DNA from 2 places in the Aeromonas enteropelogenes genome. Region 2 is predicted to be linked to the other one. Evidence: riboswitches for the same ligand, from Rfam matches in the RefSeq annotation. Region 2 holds a riboswitch; the other holds the start of a gene.
What was found. Region 2 has a riboswitch for lysine ahead of LA321_RS17875 (Na+/H+ antiporter NhaC family protein). Riboswitches for the same ligand answer to the same signal wherever they lie in the genome.
Positions count from the first base shown of each region.

Region 1: another riboswitch for lysine. It lies ahead of lysC (lysine-sensitive aspartokinase 3); the one in region 2 lies ahead of LA321_RS17875 (Na+/H+ antiporter NhaC family protein).

Region 1 covers NZ_CP083625.1:3,108,536-3,118,029, forward strand. Annotated here, with positions in the region: gene LA321_RS14545 (protein kinase family protein) at 1-872, shown strand, start outside; gene lysC (lysine-sensitive aspartokinase 3) at 938-2,290, opposite strand; lysine riboswitch at 2,380-2,603, opposite strand; gene argA (amino-acid N-acetyltransferase) at 2,711-4,039, opposite strand; gene msrA (peptide-methionine (S)-S-oxide reductase MsrA) at 4,309-4,941, shown strand; gene LA321_RS14565 (DUF3802 family protein) at 5,185-5,520, opposite strand; gene LA321_RS14570 (GNAT family N-acetyltransferase) at 5,578-6,054, opposite strand; gene LA321_RS14575 (MmcQ/YjbR family DNA-binding protein) at 6,051-6,413, opposite strand; gene LA321_RS14580 (alpha/beta fold hydrolase) at 6,532-7,314, shown strand; gene LA321_RS14585 (glyoxalase superfamily protein) at 7,414-7,809, shown strand; gene LA321_RS14590 (ribbon-helix-helix domain-containing protein) at 7,865-8,149, opposite strand; gene LA321_RS14595 (LysR family transcriptional regulator) at 8,227-9,204, opposite strand; gene LA321_RS14600 (L-lactate permease) at 9,268-9,494, shown strand, end outside.
Region 2 covers NZ_CP083625.1:3,880,184-3,889,677, forward strand. Annotated here, with positions in the region: gene LA321_RS17870 (thymidine kinase) at 1-418, opposite strand, end outside; gene LA321_RS17875 (Na+/H+ antiporter NhaC family protein) at 510-2,090, opposite strand; lysine riboswitch at 2,178-2,349, opposite strand; gene LA321_RS17880 (H-NS family histone-like protein) at 2,657-3,061, shown strand; gene LA321_RS17885 (cob(I)yrinic acid a,c-diamide adenosyltransferase) at 3,119-3,694, opposite strand; gene LA321_RS17890 (DUF3820 family protein) at 3,691-3,921, opposite strand; gene queE (7-carboxy-7-deazaguanine synthase QueE) at 3,923-4,594, opposite strand; gene queC (7-cyano-7-deazaguanine synthase QueC) at 4,656-5,345, opposite strand; gene LA321_RS17905 (tRNA-uridine aminocarboxypropyltransferase) at 5,367-5,990, opposite strand; gene rrtA (rhombosortase) at 5,989-6,567, shown strand; gene pyrF (orotidine-5'-phosphate decarboxylase) at 6,545-7,243, opposite strand; gene lapB (lipopolysaccharide assembly protein LapB) at 7,366-8,532, opposite strand; gene LA321_RS17925 (LapA family protein) at 8,542-8,826, opposite strand; gene ihfB (integration host factor subunit beta) at 8,983-9,267, opposite strand; gene rpsA (30S ribosomal protein S1) at 9,360-9,494, opposite strand, start outside.

The DNA.
Region 1 (9,494 bases), 770 kb from region 2:
AGCGGCGCCGCCAGGATTCACTGGTCGCCAATCTCGATGGCAAGACCGCCTTTCTGACCGAGCTGGAGCGCCGCCGGGAAATAGAAGCGCTGCGCGAGCTCCATCCCACCATTCTCTCCCACGTGGTCTGCACCAGCTATGGCTCGGCCCGGGCCGGCGTCTTGGTCTCTCCCTGGCTGCGTGGCGTGCCGGTGCATAGCCTCAATGAGCGCAATCTGGCCCAGATGCTGGAAGTGGAGGGGGAGCTGGCCCGCTGGGGCTGGTTTGACTGGGATCCGAGCCCCGGCAACCTGCTCGATGACGGCGAGCAGATCAGCGTCTTCGATTTTGGCTACATGTGGACCTTCGATCCCCGCTTTGAATACAACTCCAACGGGCTGGTTGACCCCCAGTTTCATGTGCCGGAACGGCTGGAGACCCGCACCCTCTCCGGGCTCTGGCTCGATGAGCCCGATCCCTTGCCGCAGTTTCGCTACTGGCGCGAGCTCTGCCTTGCCTGGGTGAAGCAGGAGATCCTCCATCTCGGTCGCCAGGGGGCGAGCGCCCCCGTGCTGGCGCGGCTGCATGCACTGCAGGGGGAGTGGAGCGCGGCGCTGGCCAGTGACGAGGCGCTTGCCGCCAACTGGTGGCGCGACATGTATCGCAGCCACAAGCTCGATGTAGCGGACGATCTGAGCGGCCAGAGCTGCGGCCCGCTCACCCTGCGCCGCCTCGACTGGCTGGAGCAGGCGATCACCGATCACTATCCCCTGCTGGTGGATAACCTGCCTGGGCAGGAGGAGGGCACCAGCCAGGATGACATGCTGGCGCGCTTGCAGCGACAGCGCCGCGAGGCCATGGCCTGCCAGCTGCCGGTGGCGACGCCGGCCTGAAACAGGGTCAACCGTGAAGGCAAAAAAAGAGGGCACCCCGGGGTGCCCTCTGCTATGGAAGCTGCTTAATCCAGCAGCTCCTGATGGAGGCAGTTGACTATGTTGCCGGCGTCCGACTCCTGTACCAGGAAGCAGAGGTTGTGGGCGCTGGCGCCGTAACAGATCATCCGGATGTTGTGATCCCGCAGGGTCGAGAAGACCTGGCTGCCAACCCCGTTCACCTCGCTCATGCGGTTGCCGATGAGGGCCACCAGCGCAAGCCCCGTCTCCACTTCCACCTTGCACAGCTGCCCCAGCTCCGCCAGCACCTTGTCACTCAAGACCGGCTCGCCGTTGCTCTGGCTGCCGGTGTGATCCAGGGTGAGCGACACGCTCACCTCCGAGGTGGTGATGAGATCCACCGAGATGCGGTGGCGGGCCAGGATGCCGAACACCTCGGCCAGAAAGCCATAGGCGTGGAACATGTTGAGGCTGTGCAGGGTCACCAGCACCTGGTTGCGGCGCAGGGCCACGGCGCGAAACAGCGGGCTCGAATCCGTGCTGGAGCGGATCCAGGTACCTCCCGCCGCCGGATCCTTGCTGGAGCCGACAAACACCGGAATGTTCTGGCGCACCGCAGGTTGCAGGGTCGCCGGATGCAGCACCTTGGCACCGAAGGTGGCCATCTCGGCCGCCTCGACGAAGCTGATCTCCGGGATGGGACGGGCACGGGTGACGAGGCGCGGATCCGTGGTGTAGATGCCGGGCACGTCGGTCCAGATCTCTATGCTGCCAGCGTCCAGCGCCTCGGCGAGCAGGGCTGCGCTGTAATCGGAGCCGCCGCGACCCAGGGTGGTGGTGCGGCCGTCGCCATCGGCGCCGATGAAGCCCTGGGTGATGATGAGGGTGTCCCCGAGCATGGGGGCCAGGGCTTGCTGGCATAGGGTGCGGGTGGCAGCGATATCCACGGTGGCCTTGCCAAAGCGACTGTCGGTGCGCATCAGCTGGCGCACATCCTGCCAGTGGGCCTTGACGCCACGCTGGTGCAACAGCTCGGTAAAGAGGCGGGTGGAGATGAGCTCACCACAGGCGATGAGGCGATCGGCCAGCTCGGCGTCGGTCTGCTGGCTGGCCTGGCGCGCCATGGTGCGGATCTCGCCAAGCTGGGCCCGGATGAACTCGCTCACGTCGTCCGGATGGCCCAGCTCGGCCAAAATGGCGTGCTGGATCTCCGCCAGCTTGCCCAGTTGCGTCTCCTGGCCCGCCTCATCCAGCTCGCCCTGTGCCAGCGCTACCAAGAGATTGGTGACGCCGGCGCTGGCGCTCAGCACTACCACCCGGGTGGCGGGGTTGGCCAGCACGATATCGGCGCAGTTGTTCATGGCCGCGGCGTTGGCGACACTGGTTCCGCCAAACTTGGCGACATTGATCGGGCTCATTGCGTACTCCTGTCTTAATATAAAAATCCGGTTCCATCGGGCAAAAAGAGAGGAGGAGGCTGAAAATGGCAGGAATGATCGAAGCTATCCCGGCCAGAAGCACTCCATCCGCAGAGCCCATCCCGTACCCGCCCTGTGAGAGCGCGGTGGGGGATGACCACTACCGATGACAACCCGGGGGATTCAGCCCCCGCAGCCGACAGCGAGGCGTCCAGTTACCTCGTCCATCTCGGCGCTGCTCCCCCTGACCCAAGTTCACCGGACTCTGGCGTCCTCCCTTGGGCTGCCTGGGCAGCGCTCCTCTTCTGGCTCCACCGTGGCGGTGGAGTACAATTAGAAATAACCTGCGTTGGATTACACTGTCAATCGAGTTTGTGAAAAAGTTCAAATTAGTCTTCAACCAAACGCAGAATCAACAAGTTACGCAATGCTTTTTGACAAAACCTTGGAGCGGCGCTGCCAGTTGTAGAGGCGCTGGCGCGCCACCGGCAGCTCTTCCACCTCCAGCGGCTCGAAACCCCGTTCCCGGAACCAGTGGATGGAGCGGGTGGTGAGCACGAACAGGCTGCGGATCCCGAGCCGCTTGGCCCGCTCGGCCACCTTGGCCACCAGCTGATCCCCGCGATTGGAGTTGCGGTAGTCGGGGTGGATGGCGACGCAGGCCATCTCGGCCATCGCTTCCTCGTGGAAGCAGTAGAGGGCGGCGCAGCCGATGATGAGACCATCGCGATCTATGATGGTGAACTTGTCGATCTCCATCTCCAGCTGCTCACGGGAGCGGCGTACCAGGATCCCTTCCTCCTCCAGCGGGCGGATGAGGTCGAGAATGCCGCCGATATCCTCTATGGTGGCGGCGCGGGCCTGTTCGGCGCTTTCGCGCACTATCTGAGTACCGAGACCGTCGCGGCTGAACAGCTCCTGCAACATGGCGCCGTCCTCCTTGTAGCTCACCAGGTGGGAGCGGGGTACGCCGCCACGGCAGGAGGCAATCGCCGCGCGCAGATAACGGGCGGTGCCGGACATCTCGGCCCCCGCCTGTTCCAGCTCCACCAATAGCTCTTCGGCCTGCTCGGGGAAGAGCTCCGAGATGGCCTCGCCGTGGCGGTCCATCACCCCTTGGGTGCTGCTAAAACAGATGAGCTTGTCCGCTTTCAAATCAACCGCCACCCGGCGCGCCACCTCTTCAGAGCTGAGGTTAAAGCTCTCGCCGGTGACCGAGCAGCCGATGGGGGAGATAAGCACCAGGCTTTTCTGATCCAGCTGGCGGGAGATCCCCTCCACGTCGATGCGGCGTACCCGGCCGCTGTGGCAAAAATCGATGCCGTCATCCACCCCGAGCGGCTGGGCGGTGACGAAGTTGCCGCTCACCACGCTGATGCGGGCCCCCTGCATGGGGGTATTGGCCAGCCCCATGGAGAGCTGGGCCGTGATGTCGTATTGCAGGCCGCCGCACACCTGTTTGATGAGGGCGAAGCTCTCGTCATCGGTGACCCGGGTGCGCTTGTGATACTGGGCGTCGATGCCGGCGCGGGCCAGTGCCTCGTCATTTTGCGGACGTGAACCGAACACCAGCACCAGGCGTATGCCTAAGGTCTGCAGCAGGGCGATATCGCTGACGATATTGGCAAAGTTGGGGTGGGCGATGGCCTCGCCCCCGATCATCAAGACAAAGGTGGCACCCCGATGCACGTTGACGTAGGGGGTGGATTGCCGGAAAGCATTGACCAGACTGGGTTCGCGTTCACGCACTTGAGGGATCTTCCATAAAAAAACAGCGATTCGCTCAATATATGAAAATAAATTCACAAATCAAGACTAAATATTGATTTGTGGGATTTCTGGTCCCACCGTTGTTTCCCTTGTTCAGCTGCCTTGGCGGCTGGTGTAGAGGAGGGGAGTGAGCCATCACTGGATTATGCAGGGGAGCTCTGGTTGATCCGGGGCGATAAACTGTTATCTTCGATATTCCTTTTCGTCAGCTGTGCGATGACACAGGGTTTTATACAAGGACAGGGTTCATGGAACAGATTATTTCGCCGGCAGATGCGCTGCCGGGCCGCCGCGAGGCGATGGTGATTGGCCAGCAACACGCGGTGAACGGTCACCCGACTCAGGGCCCCTGGCCTCAAGGGATGGAGATCGCCTGGTTTGGCATGGGGTGCTTCTGGGGTGTCGAGCGTCTGTTCTGGCAGCAGCCGGGAGTCTATTCCACCGCCGCCGGCTATCAGGGCGGGTTGACCCCCAATCCCACCTATAAAGAGGTGTGCAGCGGCCTGACCGGCCACGCCGAAACGGTGCAGGTGGTGTTTGATCCCAAGGTGATTAGCTACGGCGACCTGCTCAAGCTCTTTTGGGAGCAGCATGACCCGGCCCAGGGGATGCGCCAGGGTGGCGATATCGGTACCCAGTACCGGTCGGTCATCTTCCATGCCGACGAGAGCCAGCAGGCCATCGCCCAGCAGAGCCTGGCCGCGTTCCAGCAGGCCATGGTGGCCAGCGGCGACAGTCGCGCCATTACCACCCGTATCCTGCCCTATGCTCCCTTCTATTACGCCGAGGATTATCACCAGCAGTACCTGGAGAAGAATCCGGATGGCTATTGTGGACTGGGGGGAATTGGGGTTTGCCTGCCGCCGTCGCTCAATCGTTGAGGCAAGCGGTAGCTGGTTTTTAAAAAAAGTAAAAATATAAGATCAAAGTCTGGAACTTACTGCGACGACCGCTGACTAACTGATTAGCGTCCAGGGATCGGATGCAAAGTCCAGACACATTTCATGCCTTGAGAACCACTCGATAAGTGAACGGTCGGGTGGGTTGAAAATGATAGCAAGCAGGGCTGCCTGACAAGGCGGCCCTTTTCATTTTCTGGCGAAGAAGAGTGGAACAGGCGCGGATCAGGCGATCGCGCTGTCAAACAGGTTCTTGATGAGATCGATGAACTCTTCGAGGAAGGCTTGCTGTTCCGGGGTCGGGGCGCGCAGCCAGACGGCCGAGAGGACCTCTTCCAGATCCGCCACCACGGCATCCGCTTCCTGCATGATGACGAAACGCACCTTGGGGTCGAGCTCGGGATGCTGCTCGCAGATGGCCATCAGGTTGCTGGCTACACGGCCGCTGACCAGATCCTCGATGGTCTCGCCCCCCTCACTCTGTTGTTGGGCCTCGAACAGTCCCAAACGCTCTACCAGATACTCGATCAGCGAGATATAGCCATCACTTTCTACCACCATGGGTGCAGCCTCAATACAGTAACAATACGAAAATCAGGCGTATTTTAGTGGCTTGACCTAGCTTGGCAAGCGGCAGAACAGGCGATATCGGGTAAAACTGACCCCGCCACGCTCCACACACTCCATCCCGGTCAGGGTAAAACCATGTCGTAAAAATAGCCCATAACTGAAGGCGCTGGCTTCGGTGGTCACCGCTTTGAGCCCGAGCAGAGGGGCGTTTGCCAACGCCGTGGTCAGCAGCAGGTTGCCAAGTCCCTGGTGCTGATGCTCGGCGCTCACATAAAGAAGGCTCAGCTGTCCGTCCTGGCTCAAGGTGACGAAACCCAGGGGCGTGTCACCCCAGCAGGCGACCCAACCATGGTGCTCGCGAAGCTGATTGGCAAAGCCGGGATGATGGGCACCCAAAGCCCACTGCTCCACCTGCTCCGGGCTGTAGTGCTCGGGGCCTGTGCGGCGCACCGTCTGTTCGAACAGGGTGATGAGGGCGGGGATATGCTGCTCGCCCAGCGGGACGATATGAAGTTGCGACGTCATGACTTGGCCTGAGGAGCCTGCGGGCGTTTTGCCTTGGGCAAGCCGGCGACGACCCTTTCATAGGAGTGGTGCACCCAGCCCTGCCAGAGATCCTCGGCCAGGGTGTCGCTCAGGGTGACCGTGTTCCAGTGTTGTTTGTTCATGTGCCAACCCGGTTTGACCTCGGGGTGGAGTTCTCGCAGCAGCAGAGCCAGCTCGGGCTCGCACTTGAGGTTGATGGTGAGGGGCTCTGCCTGCCAGTCCACCAGCGCAAACATCTTGCCGGCGATGCGGTAGACCAGGATCTCCGGACCAAAGGGCGTGTCTTCGGTGGCGCCCGGCAGGGTGAGCAGAAACTGGCGCAAGTGAGTCAGGTCCATGGTGGGTTCTCGCGTAAGGGGTGATCCTGGTCATGGTTTGCGCATATCTATCAGGGGCTTGCTTCTGGTACTATGCGCGCTGCCGAGTATACCCCCCATCACAGAAGGAGCCCATTGGATGTTGTACCACAAGACCTTCGAGCTGGGTCCCGAACGGGATTGGGTGGTGTTCGTGCACGGGGCGGGCGGCAGCTCTTCCATCTGGTTCAGACAGCTGCGCGCCTATCGCGAGCATTTCAACGTGCTGCTGCTGGATCTGCGCGGCCACGGCCAGTCCCACAAGCTGCAGCAGGTGATCCAGGGCCACTACAGCTTTCGCGCCGTGACCGAGGACATAGTTCGTCTGCTCGATCATCTGAATATCCGCCGTGCCCACTTCGTCGGCATCTCCCTTGGCACCATCCTTATTCGCCATCTGGCGGAGCTTTGCCCCGAGCGGGTCAAGAGCATGGTGCTGGGGGGCGCCATCCTGCGCCTCGACATCCGCTCCCGGGTGCTGGTGCAGCTGGGTCGCCTCGGCCAGCACATTCTGCCCTACATGTGGCTCTACCGATTGTTCGCCTTCATCATCATGCCGCGCCAGCATCATCAGGAGTCGCGCAATCTCTTCGTGCGCGAGGCGCGCAAGCTCTGCCAGAAAGAGTTCAAGCGCTGGTTTCGCCTCGCCACCGAGGTTAATCCCCTGATGCGCTATTTCCGCGAGCGCGCCCTGCCTATTCCCACCCTCTATGTGATGGGGGAGGAGGATCACATGTTCCTGGCGCCGGTGCGCGAACAGGTGGCCCGCGATGCCAGCGCCTCCCTGATGGTGATCGAGCAGTGCGGTCACGTCTGCAACGTGGAGCAGCCCGAGCAGTTCAACCGCACCACCCTGGCCTTTCTCACCGCCCAGCGCCCCTGAATCGGGTGCCTTGCGGTTGCCGGCCGCTGTGGTACTCCGCTACTACCCGGCGCCCCGTGCGCTTCGCTACCCTGTGGCTCCCATTGATAAGGAGCCAACATGACCAAACTCATCCACACCATGATCCGGGTTCGCGATCTGGATGCCTCCACCCGTTTCTACCGCGATGCCCTCGAGCTGGAGGTGCGGGATCACTTCCCCTTCGATGGCTTCTCTCTCACCTATCTTGCCAATGCAAAGAGCGGCTTCGAGCTCGAACTCACCCACAATCACGGGCAGGCCGAGCCCTACAGCCACGGCAGCGGCTATGGCCATCTGGCGGTGACGGTGGAAGATATAGAGGAGACCCATCAACGCCTGACGGCGCTTGGTCTTGCCCCTGCACCGGTCAAGGCAATGGAGCATGAGGGCAACCTGCTGGCCCGGTTCTTCTTCGTGACCGACCCTGACGGCTACAAGATTGAATTTATCGAGCGCGGCGGGCGCTTCGCCTGACGCTGAACTGGCAGGATGTATTTGGCGGCCAGAGGGAGATCCTTCGGCCGTTTTTTCAGGCGGCGTCCCGAGCGGTTGCGGGGTTGGATTCGAGATAGATGAGGCAGGAGCAGCGCAGCAGGGAGGCAAAGTTGCCCATCTCCATGCCGTTGCCCTGCGCCTCCTGATAGAGCTTGGAGAGAAACTGCCCCATGGAGCGCCCCTGGGCGTGGCAGAGCTGCTCGAGAATATCCCAGAACTTGTTTTCCAGCCGGATGCTGGTGCTATGGCCGCAGATCCGCACAGAACGGGTGGTGCTGGTGTAGTTGTAGGGATCCTGGCCGGAGAAAACGGTGCACATGGGGCGCCTCCTGGGTAAACGGGGAGGCCATGGTAAGCAAGGCCTCCCGTCAGGTCAAAGTCCGCCAACCCGTTCGCTCACACGAAGTAGTGGGCAATGTCGAGGTAACGCTGGCGGATATGCTCGATGAGCAACCTTATCTTGCGCGGTGGCTGGCGGGTGAAGGGGTAGACGGCGTAGATCCCGAGTTTCTTGCCCACCCGATCCGGAAACAAGTCCACCAGATCCCCGTTCATCAGATCGTGATAGACCAGGCAGCGCGGCACATAGACGATGCCGCGTCCCCCCAGCGCCGCCTTGCGCAAAGCGCTGGCGTTGTCGGTGGAGAAGTTCCCCGACACCGACAACAGATAGTCCCCCTGTTCCCCCTTGAAGGCCCACTCCGATGCCCCCGTGCTCTGGTAGGCGTAGCGCAGGCAGTTGTGGGTGAGCAAGTCTGACGGCTCGCGCGGCGCCCCGAAGCGGCGCACATAGGCGGGGGCGGCGCAGATCACCCACTGGGAGTCGAGGATGTGGCGGGCAATCAGGCTCGAGTCATCCAGATAGCCGGTGCGAATGACCAGGTCGAACCCCTCTTCCACCAGATTGACGAAGCGGTTGTCCAGCGACATCTCCACCGTGAGCCCTGGGTGTTGCTGGCAAAAATCGGCCACGGCGTTGGCGAGCAAGAGCTCCCCGGAGATGGTGGGCACCGACATCCGTACATGACCGCTCACCTTTTCACCAAAACCCGCCACTGCGTCGAAGGCGTCCAGTGCGGCGGCCTTCACATTTTTGGCACCCTGATAGAGCTCCTTGCCCGCCTCGCTCAAGGTCAGCCGGCGCGTGGTGCGATAGAGCAGCTGCACCCCGAGCTCTTCCTCCAGGCGCCCGATCCGCTTGCTAACCACTGAATTTGTCAGGGAATTTTGCTCGGCCACCTTGCTGAAGGAGCCGGCCTCCACCACCTGGGCGAAGAGAATGAGGTCGTCGGTACTGGCCATATTTGTCGATTTTAGGAATGAATGTTGTTCATTATTTCCATATATCGCGAAAAAGGAACAGGGTAAGGTCACGTTCGCTTAACAAAACAACAACAAGGTGCGCCCGTCGCACGACCTCTGGACAAGGATGCAATGATGACAGACACCCTGTTGGCCCTGGTGGCCTTCTCGCCGATCGTGGTGGCCGCCGTGCTGCTGGTCGGCCTCAACTGGCCCGCCAAGCGCGCCATGCCCATCGCCTTTCTCCTGACCGTATTCATCGCCCTCTGGGGCTGGCAGATGAGCCCGACACGGGTGCTCGCCTCCAGCCTGCAGGGGCTCATCATCACGGTGACCGTGCTCTGGATAGTGTTCGGCGCCAT
Region 2 (9,494 bases):
CTTCAAACTTGTCCGCCAGGCAGAGCAAATGGTAGGAGCCAGGGAAGAGCTCGCCACGAAAATCGGTCTTGAGGCCGTAGGCGATGACCGGAATATCCTGCTCATCGACGATGCGCGCCAGCTGATAAACTTGCTCTTTGGTCAGGAACTGGGCCTCGTCGACGATGAAGACATCGATCCGTTTCTCGGCATGGCGCGCCTTGACCATCTCGAACAGATCGCAGGTGTCGCTGAACACCTCTACTTTCAATTCGAGCCCTACCCGGGCGCTGATCACGCCCACCCCGAATCGATCGTCGATCGCCGGTGTCATGGCCAGAGGATGCATGCCCCGCTCCAGATAGTTGAAATGCGCCTGGATGAGCTGGGTCGATTTGCCTGAATTCATGGTGGCAAATTTGTAGTGCAATGAAGCCATGTTACTGTTCCGAAACTGAATTGATGGGGCGCATGCTAACCAAAGCCCCAGACAAAACCAAGGGGCCCGCAGGCCCCTTGCACTATTGACGTTACGCGGTGGCAAGCACCGGCCGCGCTTTCGCCTTTCTCAGGTGATAGCTGGTAAAGAGTGCAAACCAGAGAGCACTGATGCTGAAACCGGCCAGAGCGGAGTGCATGAACCCCATGGCCAGGTAACCCAGCGCCGCGCCGAACGCGATGGAGAGGGCGTAGGGCAGTTGGGTCATCACGTGATCGATGTGATGGCAACCGGCACCGGTGGCCGACAGGATACTGGTGCTGGAGATGGGCGAACTGTGATCGCCGAATACAGAACCGGCCAGTACCGCCGCCAGCATCGGCAGTATCAGCGCCGCATCGCTGGCCGCGGCCATGTCGCCGGCCAGCGGCAGCATGATGCCAAAGGTGCCCCAGCTGGTACCGGTGGCAAACGCCATGGCGCAGGAGAGCACGAACACCACGGCAGGCAGCACTTCGACAGGCAGGTTGCCGTTGGCCAGGGAAGCCAGGTACTTGCCGGTCTCCACGTCGCGCACCACGGCGCCGATGGTCCAGGCAAACAGCAGGATGTTGATGGCCGGTAGCATGGCCATTACCCCTTGCGGCGCGGCCTTGATCCAGTTCTTGGCACCGAGCTTGAGGCGCATGGCCAGACCTATGGAGACCACCAGGCTGCACAGGGCGCCGTACACCAGGGAGGATCCCACGTTGGTGTTCTCGAACGAACCGAGCACGCTGAACGGCAACCCTTGCTCGCTCAGCACGGCGGCACCTGAGTCAATCATGAAGTAGATGGTGGCGGCGGTCAGGGTCAGGATCGGCAGCACCATGTCGATCATGCCGCCGTTGCTCTCTTCCGGGCTCTCCATGTCCAGACCGATGGGGCGGCCCTTGGACTCATCCCACAGCTTGCCTTCCAGCGCCCACTCTTCATGCTGGCGCATCGGGCCGATATCGAGCTGGAATGCGATCACCACCAGCACCATCACCAGGGTGAAGACGGCATAGAGGTTCATCGGGATCATCTCGACAAACGCGGCGATGGGGCTCTGCTCGGTCAGACCATGGGCCGCCATAATGCCGCCCACCAGGGCGATGATGTAGGCCCCCCAGGAGGAGATGGGCATCAGCACGCACACCGGCGCCGCGGTGGAGTCGAGCAGATAGGCCAGTTTGGCACGGGAGATCTGGAAACGGTCGGTCACCGGACGGCAGATGGCCCCCACAGACAGACTGTGGAAGAAGTCGTCGATAAAGAAGGCAAAGACCATCATGCCGGTGAGCGCCTTGGCCCCCTTGCGGGTCTTGGCACGACGTTCGGCCCACTCGGCAAAGGCCCGGGTCGCGCCGGAGACGCTCATCAGACTGATGAGGCCACCCAGCAGCAGCATGAACAACAGCATATTAATGTTGTCGCTATTGAGGGCACCATCAACCCAGAAAATCTTGAGCACTGTGTTCAGCAGGTAATGCAGGGAATCGAGCGGTGAAAACTGGTTGAGCAGCAGGCTGCCGGCCAGGATACCGACCCCGAGCGACAGCAGGACGCGGCGGGTCAGGATCGCCAGGGCGACAGCCAATAAGGGGGGAACGACAGACCAACCGGAGTCGGCGAAATGACTAATGTCCATGATCTCTTTGCACCTAAAGATACAGGTGGAGATCTACCGAGAGGATCTAAAGAAACAAAACCCATGGGGAGGTCATACTCCTCAGCCCCTTCAGGTAGCGCTCCATAGTGGATGACTATGGCAGTCCTGCACCTATTAGATGCAGAACCAGCAGCCCGGTATGATGGCCTGGCCACTTCGGCGCTGACTCCTTTCCTTGTGCATCATCGGCATCACCCTCCGCACAAGTAGTCATAGGCAGCGCGCCTCTACTTAAAGGTATTCGCAGGACATTTTATCCAGCCATCAGCTTATAGCAAGTTTTTTGATTAAATAACCATAACAAACACGTCACCAAGCATCAAAAAGGTAGTCAAATGATGCGCTATTGAATTTTTTGGCGCTATTTTCAACTAGTCAGGCGCCATTGATATCCCGTTGAACAATGTCCCGACTACCAATTATTGCTGCCAGCATTATCCGGATAAGGCTCCTGTTATATTTCCACTGCCTTGACATATTTAATTTGAGACGCAAGAATCAGAGTCGACATATATATTTCCTTGTGACGCTACATGGTAAATCCTATGCATGATTTCTTGAAAGTACTGCTTAATATCCGCAGCCTGCGCGCGACTTGCCGCGAGCTATCCTTGGCACAACTGGAAGAGGGCTTGGAAAAACTTTCGATTATCGTAGCCGAACGCCAGCAGGATGAGGCCGCTGAACGTCAGGCTCGCGAAGAGCATCAACGGAAAATTGAAGAATACAGTGAAATGCTCAAAGCGGCCGGTATTGATCCTGCCGACCTGGTCAAAGTTGTCGCAGCCAGCCCGGCCAAATCCGAAAAAACCAAGCGGGCACCCCGTCCTGCCAAATATCGTTATCAGGATAACGGCGTAGAGAAAACCTGGACTGGCCAGGGACGCATGCCGTCGGTGATTGCCAATGCCATTGCGGCAGGCCAATCGCTGGAAGATTTCGCTATTTGATGACATGCCATCCAATAAAAAACCTCGCCAAGGCGAGGTTTTTTATTATTTTTCCCATCAGACATTCGAGGGCTGGCGATCGGCAGCTTTGAGCCACACCACCTCCCCCTTGCCTTCCCGGCTCAAGAGGTAACGGGCGATGGTAAAAAACCAGTCGCTCATCCGGTTCAGATAAGGCAGGGTCTCGGGGTTGATGGCCTCTTCCTTGCTCAGGGTCAGCAGCAGCCGTTCACAATGGCGCACCAGGGTTCGCACCACATGGGCCTGGGCTGCAGCGCGCGATCCCCCGGGCAGTATAAATTGACGCAGCGGGGTCAGCTGCTCGCTGTAAGCGTCTATCTGTTGCTCCAGACGGGCAGTCCAGGCAGCGTTGACTTGCCAGATGGCAGCATTCTGGGCGGCACTGGAAAATGCCAGCTCGCCGCCCAAATCGAATAACTCCTGCTGCAGCAACTGCAAATCAGCCAATAAGGTTGTCTCTTGCGCGGGTACCTCGCAAATCAATACCCCGATATGGGAATTGAGTTCATCGATATAACCATAGGTTTCGACGCGCAAATGATCCTTGGCCAGACGAACACCATCTGCCAGGCGAGTCATGCCCTTGTCACCCTGCCTCGTATATATTCTCATACCGACATCCTGTTAATAATGGGAATAATCATGGACTCCAGCCCGTTTAGCTTAATCTCGTAGGCCAGGGCCAGTGTCTGACCCAATTTACCGGCCGGAAAACCATTGCGGGCCAGCCACACCAGATAAGGTTCCGGAATATCAATGATCCGCCGCCCCTGATATTTGCCATAGGGCATTTTATTGGCCAGCGTCAGCAGCGCCCGCTCGTCGGACAGCCACTCCATATTAATCGATATCCAGATATTTATGGGTCTGGATGGAGAGTCGCCAATTACGGGCAATACAGGTCGTCATCGCCAACTGGGTGGCTCTGGGCTTCTGGCTGATAGGCTGCAGCGCAATCACCACGTCGGCCCGCAGGTGTGCAGTGGCCAGCAGCTCATCTAGCTCTTCGATATGGTGTTCGGTAGCCACCGGGTGCTTTATCTCGTTGGCACGCTCCAGCGCTGATACCAGTACGGGCAGCCCCCCTTTCATGCCGATCTTCGGAGACACTGTCACCCAGGTATCGTCATGGGTCTTGATCTCGCTGGTGCCACTGGTTTCGATTTGCACCTGATAACCCGCCGTCAGCAAGGCTGTGGAGAGCTCATGCAGATCATAGAGGCAGGGCTCGCCCCCGGTGATCACCACATGGCGAGCCTGATAGCCAAGTTGCTGAAAACTTGCCAGGATCTCTGCCGTGCTCATCTTGCTCCAGCCATCCGACTCGTTGGAGCAATCCAGCACCGCCTGCACGCCCACTTCACGAGCAGGATCGACCACCCAGGTATGACGGGTATCGCACCAGGGGCAGCCCACCGGGCAACCCTGCAGGCGAACGAAAATGGCGGGCAGGCCGGTGAAGACCCCCTCCCCCTGGATGGTCTGGAAAATCTCGTTGATTGGGTAGTGCATCTTGATCACAGCTGGTTGCAAAAGTCGCGGATTATACCTCAAGCACAGGCAAGAGGCAGGTTTACAATCCGGTTTTCTCGCGCAGGCGAGTCGTAACGCCGGCCTTGTCGGCGAGATAGTGGTTCAGCCCGCGGCTGCGCAATTCGCAAGCCGGGCAAGTACCGCACCCATCGCCGGGGATGCCGTTGTAGCAGGTGAGCGTTTGCTGGCGCACCGTCTCCAGATGGCCGTAGTGATCCGCCAGCGCCCAGGTCTCGGCCTTGTCGAGCCACATCAAGGGGGTTTCAAAGCGGATGCCGCGATCCAGCCCCAGGGACACCGCCTGATTGAGCGCCTTGACGAACTCGTCACGGCAATCCGGGTAGCCGGAGAAATCGGTCTCGCACACCCCGGTGATCACCGCCTCGGCTCCCACCTGGTAGGCATAGATGGAAGCCAGGGTCAGAAACAGGATGTTGCGACCCGGCACGAAGGTGTTGGGCAGGCCGTTATCCTGCAGCTCGCCGCTCACCGGAATGTCGTCACGGGTCAGGGCCGAGACGGCCAGTTCGTTGAGTAGCGTCACATCCATCACCTTGTGGGCCGCGACGCCCAGCTGGCTGGCCAGACGACGGGCCGTGTCGATCTCTTCCCGATGGCGCTGACCATAGTCAAACGTGATGGCGTGCACCTCGTCATATCGGGCCAGTGCCTGCACCAGGCAGGTGGTGCTGTCCTGCCCACCGCTGAAAACCACAACTGCTTTTTTCATCTTGATGACTCCTCGGGATATTTAACGACGGCGCCCTTCGGCAAAGGCCAGCCACTGGCTGTTGAGCTGATTGAACAGGGTGAGCAGAGGGGCATAGCGCTCGGGCGTGCCTTCCCATTGGGCGAGGAGGTGATAGCCCGCCTCCAGGGTCGACAACGCGTCGGGAAAGGGTTTCTTGCGAATGGCGTACTGGCCTGCCACCGCCTCCAGGCCGATGCGGGGCAGCCGGGCCAGCATGGGGTTGCTCTGCAACATGCGATACGCCTTGCGCCAGGTGCCATCGAGCAGGATAAAAACAACCGACACGGCCGCTCCCGATGCGGATTCGCACTGCTGGCGCAGTTGAGCCAGTGACAACGCCTCCTCATCCGGCCACAACAGATAGCAGCGGCGTGCGGGATCGGCCAGCAACTCATTGAGCCAATCCACTTGCGAAAAATCTTCGCCAACATGCAGCTCGGCGCCTTTGAGAGAGGCCGCCAGCAGGGAAGCCGTGCCCTTGGGATGCGCCACTTCATTGGGGTGTTGCAGGATATAGAGCGGAGTCTGGTTTTCAACCGGCACGATATAATCGCACAGGCACGCTTTAAGGGCCCGGGTACAGCGTGTACAGTATCGACTCTTCTTGTTGTTGGGCTGTGTCATGTTGTCAGAAAAATCCGGATGGCTCTGGGTTATCACGCTCTCTCTCGCCAGCTTGCTGCTCTTTTTTACCGTCCCCAATCTCCAGCTGTCGTTCGACAGGGATCTGATCGCCCGGGGCGAAGGGTGGCGGATCATAACAGGCAATCTGGTTCATACCAATCAATGGCACCTGTTGCTCAACCTGGGTGGACTCACAATCCTGTATAGCCTGTTTCGCGACTACCTGGGGTACGCCAGACTCCCTGTGCTGATGCTGCTGCTCTGGTGCGCCGTCGGATTGGGGATCTGGTGGTTGTGCCCGCAGACCCACTGGTACATGGGGCTATCCGGCTCACTGCATGGTCTGTTTATGTGGGGCGCCATGCAGGATCTGCGGCACGGGCGCCGGATCTCGGGCTGGCTGATGCTGGCAGGAATGGGGATCAAACTGGCGGTGGACTTCTACAATGCCGGCGAGAGCCCGATCGCCACGCTGATCGGTGCCAGAGTCCATATAGAATCCCATCTGATAGGAGCAGGTGCAGGCCTGTTGCTCGGCCTGCACCCGGTATCCATTACGCACTCAACTCGGCATTGATGCTGGCCAGCATGGCTGCCGGATCGGCGGCCTGGGTGATGGGACGGCCGATGACCAGATAATCGGAGCCCGCCTCGACGGCCGCTCGCGGCGTCATCACCCGGCGCTGATCCCCGGCATCGGCGCCGCTTGGGCGGATCCCCGGTGTCACCAGCTTAAAATCCGCCCCCAGCAAGGCTTTCAGCTCATGCGCTTCATTGGCGGAACACACCACACCATCGAGCCCTGCCGCCTTGGTCAACTTGGCCAGGCGGATCACCTGTTCGGCTGGTGTCACATCCAGCCCCATGGGGGCCATGTCGGACTGCTCCATGCTGGTCAGCACGGTCACGCCGATCAACAGCGGCGCCTTGTCACCATAAGGTGCCAGCGCCTCGACGGCGGCACGCATCATGCGTTCGCCCCCACTGGCATGCACGTTGACCATCCAGACGCCCAACTCGGCACTGGCGGCCACGGCTTTGGCAACGGTGTTGGGAATATCGTGAAATTTCAGATCCAGAAAGACATCGAACCCCTTGGCCACCAGTTGGCGCACAAACTGCGGGCCAAACAGGGTGAACATCTCCTTGCCCACCTTGAGACGGCACTGGGCCGGAGAGATACGGTCAACGAACGCCAAGGCATCTGCCTCGTGTTGATAATCCAGCGCTACCAGTACTTTGGGATCTAGCATCTCACTTCCTATTAGTTGTTATTCACCCTCCTGGATCGCGTTCATCGCCCTGATCCAGGTTCCGTTTGCTGACATAGATGTGGCGCTCAATTCGCGCCACATCAGATGTTCAATTGCTTCTTTTATTCACCATCCAGGCCCCGTATTGGCTTGATGGAGCCCCACTGGCGGCAGGATGGACACTGCCAGAACAGCGAGTGCGTGGCAAACCCGCACTGGCGGCACTTGTGGGTCGATTTGATTTTTATCTGCTCGCCCACCAGTTGCTGCAGCAGCTCGAGGCTCTCCTTGGCGGGCCCCTCCTCCGCACTGGCCAGCTGAAATCCCACCAGCTGATAGAACCCCTTCATGGAGGGATGGCGACGCAGCTGACGCAACACCAGTTCGCGGGCCTGGCTCAGGCCATCGCGCTCCTCCACCAGCTTGGCAAGCGCCAGGGTCACGCTGACACCGGCATGCTCCTCTACCGCCTTCTCGAGGATGGGGATCAGCGCCTGGCTGCGCCCCAGTTGCTGGTAGCACTGCAACAATTTGGGGATGGCTTCGGAGGCAAAATCCATATCCTGTTCAAATACCCGCAGCAGTTCCTTGCTTGCCCGCTCATATTCCCCTTCAGCCATGGCCAGCTCAGCCAACCGCAGACTGGCGCGGGCACAGGTTGGGTTGATGCCAAGGGCCCGTTTGAATTTGGCCAGCGCCTCCCCTTGATTGCCTTCGCGCAGGGCGTTTTCAGCCTGCTCGCAATAAAAATGGGAGATGGGCTCGGCCAGCTTCTTGCCCTGGAACTGTTGCAGGCGCACCGCCACATCGATGGCCTTGTCCCACTCTCGCAACTGCTGGTGGATAATGAGCAACTGGGCGAGCGCCGTCTCTTCGAAATCGCTGTCTTCACACAGCTCTTTCCAGATGGCTTCCGCGCGATCCAGCAAGCCGGCGGCGAGAAAGTCGCGGGCCAGCTCCTGCAATGCCAGCTGGCGCTGTTCGCGAGTCAACTGGCGAGCGACCAGATTCTGGTGGATCTTGATGGCACGATCGACCTCGCCGCGCTGGCGAAACAAGTTGCCGAGGGAGAGATGAGTTTCGATGGTTTCGCTGTCCACCTCCAGCAGCTGGATAAAGAGATCCACCGCCTTGTCGGATTCATCGGACAGCAAATAATTGAGACCCGCCACGTACTGGCGGGAAAACTGGTTACTCTGTTTTTGGGTGTCCTGGCGAACACTCCTGCGGCCCATGTACCAACCATAACCGGCGGCGATGGGCAACAGCAGGAAAAGCAGTTCAAGCATTGAGGAGCATTATTCCTTACCCGCTGTACGGGCCAGCTCCAATTCGCGGGATTGACGACGCATGGTGCGATTGAGGGTGCGGTTTTGCATCTTCAAACGCAGGAACAGCAGGCCGAAAACCAGCCAACCAAGGAGGAAGCCACCGGCGAAAAAGAACCCGAGCAGCATGGCGAGCGAGAACTCTCCTTGTGCAATCAGGTAATTGAACTGAACCAGCTGACCGTTTTGTGAACCCAGCGCCAGGGTCAGAATAAAGACCAGCACCAGCGGGATAAGGGCCAAAATACGCTTCATAAGAGCTCCCTGTCAGTATCGAGTGAGAGGCTGATTATCCTTAAAATCACAGGCAGACTCTAGAGTGAATGGGAAAAGAGTTTAAGAAACAAGATGATTGGCACAGGTTCAAAGGCCAAAAACAAAAAGGCATACCCGAGTATGCCCATTTTTGCATTATTCAATGGTGTTGACGCGCTCGCGCAACTCTTTGCCAGGTTTGAAGTGCGGGACATATTTCCCGGTCAGTTCAACCTTGTCCCCGGTCTTGGGGTTACGGCCCACGCGGGGGGCACGATAGTGCAGTGAAAAACTGCCAAATCCGCGAATTTCAATCCGGTCGCCGTTTTGCAAGGTCGACGCCATTTGTTCAAGGATCTCCTTGATGGCTGCTTCGACATCCTTGGCCGGCATATGCATGCGGCTGGCTGCCAGTTGTTCGATGAGATCTGATTTGGTCATAACGTTAAATCTCCTTCCCCGATCACATGCAATATTCATTTTGCCAGGATAAAAAAGGGCGGCGCAATGCCGCCCTTTTCTTGCATCAAGGATTACTCACCCTTGGCGGCTTTGAACGCTTCAGCCATAGCGTTGCTGAACACAACTTCTTCTTGCTGGTTCAGGTTGTCGATAGCGACACGCTCGTCAGCCTCGTCCTTAGCGCGGACAGACAGGCTTACGGTGCG